One region of the Streptomyces sp. NPDC029151 genome, then DNA from elsewhere that is predicted to be linked to it. Evidence: predicted binding sites of a transcription regulator. Region 1 holds the regulator's gene; the other holds the start of a gene.
What was found. The regulator HrcA, encoded in region 1, represses chaperone genes, less so after heat shock. The targets are predictions, from matches to a motif close to TTNGCACTCNGNNNNNCNGAGTGCNAA.
Positions count from the first base shown of each region.

Region 2: a site for HrcA is predicted at 1,702-1,728, ahead of groES (co-chaperone GroES). Genes of this name have one in related genera too.

Region 1 covers NZ_JBVHWQ010000002.1:960,405-963,774, reverse strand. Annotated here, with positions in the region: gene ACZ4VF_RS12105 (MBL fold metallo-hydrolase) at 90-812, opposite strand; gene hrcA (heat-inducible transcriptional repressor HrcA) at 975-1,991, shown strand; gene dnaJ (molecular chaperone DnaJ) at 1,992-3,128, shown strand.
Region 2 covers NZ_JBVHWQ010000004.1:453,483-456,852, reverse strand. Annotated here, with positions in the region: gene ACZ4VF_RS18520 (polysaccharide deacetylase family protein) at 1-791, shown strand, start outside; gene ACZ4VF_RS18515 (polysaccharide deacetylase family protein) at 788-1,603, shown strand; gene groES (co-chaperone GroES) at 1,876-2,184, shown strand; gene groL (chaperonin GroEL) at 2,304-3,370, shown strand, end outside.

The DNA.
Region 1 (3,370 bases):
GGAGGCCCGCCGCGGCCGCCGTCCCACGTCGGAGGCCCGCCGCAGCCGCCGTCCCGCGCCGGAGGCCCGCAGCCGCGCCCGGCCTCCGCTCACCCCACACCGAACCGCCTCGCCAGTTCGTCCCGCTGTCGTCGTACGAAGTCCGCGTCCACCACCGCTCCGTGGCCGGGTACGTACAGCGCGTCCTCGCCGCCGAGGGACAGCAGGCGGTCGAGGGCGTCCGGCCAGCGGGACGGGACCGCGTCCGGGCCCGCCTGGGGCTCGCCGGACTCCTCCACCAGGTCGCCGCAGAAGACCACCTCCGGATCGCCCGGCACCAGGACCGCGAGGTCGTACGCGGTGTGGCCGGGGCCCACGTTGGCCAGCAGCGCCTGGCGACCGCCGCCGAGGTCGAGGGTCCACTCGCCGGAGACCAGGTGCCGGGGGGCGGTCAGGGCCTCCACGGCCTCGTCGGCGTCGGCCACCGGCAGCCCGTTGCGGACCGCGTCCAGACGCAGCTCGTCGCGCTCGTGCGTCAGCGCGGCGTCCACCCCCACCGCCCCGTACAGCTCCGCCCCCGCGAACGCCGCCGCGCCGAAGACGTGGTCGAAGTGGGGGTGGGTGAGCGCGAGATGGGTCACACCGCCGCCCGCCAGCCGCTCGGCCCGCGCGCGCAGCCGGGCCCCCTCCGCCAGGCTCGAACCGGCGTCCACGAGGAGGGTCGTGCCCTCCCCCAGGACCAGCCCCGCCGTGCAGTCCCAGCCGGGCAGCCGGCACCGCCCCACCCCGGCGGTCAGCCGCTCCCACCCCAGCTCTTCCCAAGTCACGGTCATACCCGCGACGCTAGCGGTACGACCCCGTACCGCGGCCCGACCTTGCCCAGTGTGCACCCGACAGCCGTACACTGGGCCGGGGATCGCTGGCACTCGCGTGGGAAGAGTGCCAGGCGGAGGACCCGAAGGGACGAGGGGACGACATGCTGGAGGTGCGCGCGGATGCTGAGTGAACGCAGGCTTCAGGTACTGCGCGCCATCGTCCAGGACTACGTGGGCACCGAGGAGCCGGTCGGGTCGAAGGCCCTGACCGAGCGGCACAACCTCGGCGTCTCCCCGGCGACCGTCCGCAACGACATGGCGGCCCTGGAGGACGAGGGGTACATCGCCCAGCCGCACACCAGTGCCGGGCGCATCCCCACCGACAAGGGCTACCGGCTGTTCGTGGACAAGCTCGCGGGCGTGAAGCCGATGACCGCGCCCGAGCGCCGCGCCATCCAGAACTTCCTGGAGGGCGCCGTCGACCTCGACGACGTCGTGGCGCGGACCGTGCGGCTGCTCGCCCAGCTCACGCGGCAGGTCGCCGTCGTGCAGTACCCGTCGCTGACCCGGTCCACGGTCCGGCACGTCGAGCTGCTCTCGCTCGCTCCGGCGCGCGTGATGCTCGTGCTGATCACGGACACCGGCCGGGTCGAGCAGCGCATGGTCGACTGCCCGGCGCCGTTCGGCGAGGCCTCGCTGGCGGATCTGCGGGCGCGGCTGAACAGCCGGGTCGCCGGCCGCCGTTTCGCGGACGTGCCGAAGCTGCTGGAGGACCTGCCGGACGCCTTCGAGCCGGAGGACCGCGGTACGGTCTCCACGGTGCTCTCCACTCTTCTGGAGACACTCGTGGAGGAGAACGAGGAGCGGTTGATGATCGGCGGCACCGCCAATCTGACCCGTTTCGGACATGACTTCCCCCTCACGATCCGGCCCGTCCTGGAGGCACTGGAGGAGCAGGTCGTGCTCCTCAAGCTCCTCGGCGAGGCGAAGGACCCGGGCGTGACCGTGCGCATCGGCCACGAGAACGCCCACGAAGGACTCAACTCCACCTCCGTCGTGTCGGTCGGCTACGGTTCTGGCGGCGAGGCGGTTGCCAAGCTCGGCGTGGTCGGACCGACCCGCATGGACTACCCGGGAACGATGGGAGCGGTACGCGCAGTGGCACGGTACGTCGGACAGATCCTGGCGGAGTCGTAAGTGGCCACGGACTACTACGCCGTTCTCGGCGTGCGCCGCGACGCGTCGCAGGATGAGATCAAGAAGGCGTTCCGTCGGCTCGCTCGCGAGCTGCACCCGGACGTCAACCCCGATCCGAAGACCCAGGAGCGGTTCAAGGAGATCAACGCCGCTTACGAGGTGCTGTCGGACCCGCAGAAGAAGCAGGTCTACGACCTCGGCGGCGACCCGCTCTCCCAGTCGGGCGGGGCCGGCGCGGGCGGCTTCGGCGCCGGCGGCTTCGGCAACTTCTCCGACATCATGGACGCGTTCTTCGGTACGGCGTCGCAGCGCGGGCCGCGCTCGCGCACCCGGCGCGGCCAGGACGCGATGATCCGGATCGAGGTGGAGCTGGACGAGGCGGCCTTCGGGACCACCAAGGACATCCAGGTCGACACCGCGATCGTCTGCAACACCTGCAACGGCGAGGGAGCCGCCCCCGGCACCTCCGCGCAGACGTGTGACATGTGCCGCGGCCGGGGTGAGGTCTCCCAGGTCACCCGGTCCTTCCTGGGCCAGGTCATGACCTCCCGCCCGTGCCCCCAGTGCCAGGGCTTCGGCACGGTCGTGCCGACCCCGTGCCCGGAGTGCGCCGGCGACGGCCGGGTCCGCTCGCGGCGGACCCTGACCGTGAAGATCCCGGCCGGTGTCGACAACGGCACCCGGATCCAGCTCGCCGGCGAGGGCGAGGTCGGCCCCGGCGGCGGCCCGGCCGGCGACCTGTACGTCGAGATCCACGAGCTGCCGCACCCGACGTTCCAGCGGCGCGGTGACGACCTGCACTGCACGGTCACCATCCCCATGACGGCGGCGGCCCTCGGCACCAAGGTGCCGCTGGAGACGCTGGACGGCATGGAGGAGGTCGACATCCGGCCCGGCACCCAGTCCGGCCAGTCGATCCCGCTGCACGGCCGGGGCGTCACGCATCTGCGCGGCGGCGGCCGGGGCGACCTGATCGTGCACGTCGAGGTGACCACCCCGACCAAGCTGGACCCCGAGCAGGAGCGACTGCTGCGCGAGCTGGCCAAGCTGCGCGGCGAGGAGCGGCCGCAGGGGCAGTTCCAGCCCGGTCAGCAGGGGCTGTTCTCCCGGCTGAAGGACGCGTTCAACGGGCGCTGACGTGGCCCGCGGGGCCGGCCGGGACGTGCGGGGACCGGCCCCGGGCCGGCGCGGCCGGGCCGGTCGGCGGAGGCTGTTCCCCGGCCCGGAGGACGCGTTCGGCGGGCGCTGCCCCTGACCGTCCCCCGACCGTCGGGGAACGCCGGGCGGCGGCGTACGGAGGGCTCCCGCCCCGTGTGCCAGGGGCCTGATGCCGGGGGAAGCCCGGATTCGGACTTGTACGGAGGACGTGACAACATGCG
Region 2 (3,370 bases), on a different contig from region 1:
TACGCCCCGCACCCGGCCGGGGCGGCCCCGCCCAGCCCCAGGACCCGGCGGCGCGCCGGGCCGCCGAACACGCCCGGCTGGCCGCCGCGGCCCGGCGCTGGGGACTGGACCAGGTCCCGCTGGCCCCTCCGCCGCCGCCCGCGGTCAAGCCGCGGATCGGCGCCCGCGACGGATTCGAGGTGGACCACCAGGAGGACTGGGACCTGCCGCCCGTCTTCACCACGGTCCCCACCCGGCACAAGGTCGTCTTCCTGACGATCGACGACGGAGCCGAGAAGGACCCCCGCTTCCTCGCCATGATGCGGGAGCTGAAGATCCCGTACACCGCCTTCCTCAGCGACTACCTGGTGAAGGACGACTACGGCTACTTCCGCAGAATGCGCTCCTACGGCAACACCCTCAACAACCACACCCTGCACCACCCCTACCTGCCGGGCCTGACCTACGAGGAGCAGAAGGACGAGATCTGCGGCATGCAGGCCGTCATGAAGAAGGAGTTCGGCAAGGCGCCCACCGTCTTCCGGCCGCCGTACGGCAACTACAACCAGGACACCCTGGTCGCCGCGAAGGAGTGCGGCATCCGGTACGCGCCCATCTGGAACGAGGAGGTCTTCGTCGACCACTGGGAGTACCGCGAGGACGACCGGCGGCTGCGCCCCGGCGACATCGTCCTCACCCACTTCCGCGGCCGGGACGACTGGGACGGCACGATGGTGGACGACATGCGCCGCTTCCTGAACAAGGTCACGCGCGAGGGCTACGCCGTGGCCCGCCTGGAGGACTACCTGTGAGGCGCCTGCGGGGCCCTGCGGCGGTCATCGCCACGGCCCTGCTCCTCACGGGCTGCGCCCAGTCCGTCGACCCCATCGAGCGCCTCGGCAAGAAGGCCGCCGAAGGGGTACGCCCGCACACCACCGGCCCCGGCCGCGCCTACCGCGCCTGGGGCCTGACCCGCCCGCTCGCCCGCTCCCCGGTGCCCCCGGCCCGCCCGCTCGCCGGGCGCGCCACGGCCCACGGCCTGCCCCCGGTCCTCGACCACGTCCCCACCCGCGACCCGGTCGTCTTCCTCACCTACGACGACGGCTCCGACCGCGACCCCCGCTTCACCGACATGGTCCGCGACCTCCGCCTCCCGGTCACCCTGTTCCTCACCGACAGCGTCGCCGCCCCCGGCTACGGCCACTTCGCCCGGCTGCACGCGCTCGGCGCCGGCATCGAGAACCACACCGTCGACCACCGCGCGCCGGCCGGACTGCCGTACGCCGGCCAGCGCGCCGGGATCTGCGGCCAGCAGGACCGCCTCCGCGCCCGCCTCGGCGTCCGCCCCCGCCTCTTCCGCCCGCCCTACGGCTCCTACGACCGCACCACCCTGCGCGCGGCGGCCGGCTGCGGCATCTCCGCACTCGTCCTGTGGCGCGCCGCCCTCACCCCGGCGGGCCTCGCCTACACCCACGGCCCCCACCGCCTGCGCCCCGGCGACATCGTCCTGGTGGGCCCCGACGAGACCCCGGGCCCACCGCTGCGGGACCGCACGGTACGGGTGCTGAGGGAGGTGCAGGGGGAGGGGATGACGGTGGGCCGGCTGGAGGACTACGTGGGCTGACCGGCGCAGCCGGGCGGAGACCGGCGGGGACAGCGGGGCGGCACCGGGCCGCCGGGGCACCCGCGCGCGCCGTTCCCGGCCGACGCGACGCACGGCAATTGGCACTCCGCTTGACCGAGTGCTAATCGCGGTCATAGTCTCGGCTCTGGCACTCCCCCCTGGAGAGTGCCAACAAACGCGACGGGCAGGTCCGGCACCCGCGACGACGGATCCACCTGGTCGCCACCTCAGACAGTTAACCCCGTGAGATCTCCGAAGGGGGAGGTCGGATCGTGACGACCGCCAGCTCCAAGGTTGCCATCAAGCCGCTCGAGGACCGCATCGTGGTCCAGCCGCTGGACGCCGAGCAGACCACGGCCTCTGGCCTGGTCATCCCGGACACCGCGAAGGAGAAGCCCCAGGAGGGCGCCGTCCTCGCCGTGGGCCCGGGCCGGTTCGAGAACGGCGAGCGTCTGCCGCTCGACGTCAAGGTCGGCGACGTCGTCCTCTACAGCAAGTACGGCGGCACCGAGGTGAAGTACAACGGCGACGAGTACCTCGTCCTCTCGGCTCGCGACGTGCTCGCGATCATCGAGAAGTAATCACCTCAAGCGACTCTCTGCTTGAAGCTGCGCCCCTGGCCCCCGCGAATCGATAAGAAGCCGGGCGCCCGGGGCGCGGCGTTTTTCACCCACAGATTTCCGAGAGGGCTCCCGCTGCCATGGCGAAGATCCTGAAGTTCGACGAGGACGCCCGTCGCGCCCTTGAGCGCGGCGTCAACAAGCTTGCCGACACCGTCAAGGTGACGATCGGCCCCCGCGGCCGCAACGTCGTCATCGACAAGAAGTTCGGCGCCCCGACCATCACCAACGACGGTGTCACGATCGCCCGCGAGGTCGAGATCGAGGACCCGTACGAGAACCTGGGCGCCCAGCTGGTGAAGGAGGTGGCGACCAAGACCAACGACATCGCCGGCGACGGCACCACCACCGCCACGGTCCTCGCCCAGGCGCTGGTCCGCGAGGGTCTGAAGAACGTCGCCGCGGGTGCCTCCCCGGCCGCCCTGAAGAAGGGCATCGACGCCGCGGTCAAGGCCGTCTCCGAGGATCTGCTGGCCTCCGCCCGCCCGATCGACGAGAAGTCCGACATCGCCGCCGTCGCCGCGCTGTCCGCCCAGGACCAGCAGGTCGGCGAGCTGATCGCCGAGGCGATGGACAAGGTCGGCAAGGACGGTGTCATCACCGTCGAGGAGTCCAACACCTTCGGTCTGGAGCTGGACTTCACCGAGGGCATGGCCTTCGACAAGGGCTACCTGTCGCCGTACTTCGTGACGGACCAGGAGCGCATGGAGGCCGTCCTCGACGAGCCGTACATCCTCATCACGCAGGGCAAGATCGCCGCCATCGCGGACCTGCTGCCGCTGCTGGAGAAGGTCATCCAGGCCGGCTCCTCCAAGCCGCTGCTGATCATCGCCGAGGACGTCGAGGGCGAGGCCCTGTCGACCCTGGTCGTCAACAAGATCCGCGGCACCTTCAACGCCGTCGCGGTGAAGGCCCCCGGCTTCGGCGACCGCCGCAAGGCGATGCTGCAGGACATGGCCGTCCTCACCGGCGCCACCGTCATCTCCGAGGAGGTCGGCCTCAAGCTCGACCAGGTCGGCCTCGACGTGCTCGGCTCCGCCCGCCGCGTCACCGTCACCAAGGACGACACCACGATCGTCGACGGCGCCGGCAAGTCCGAGGACGTGCACGGCCGCGTCGCGCAGATCAAGGCCGAGATCGAGAACAC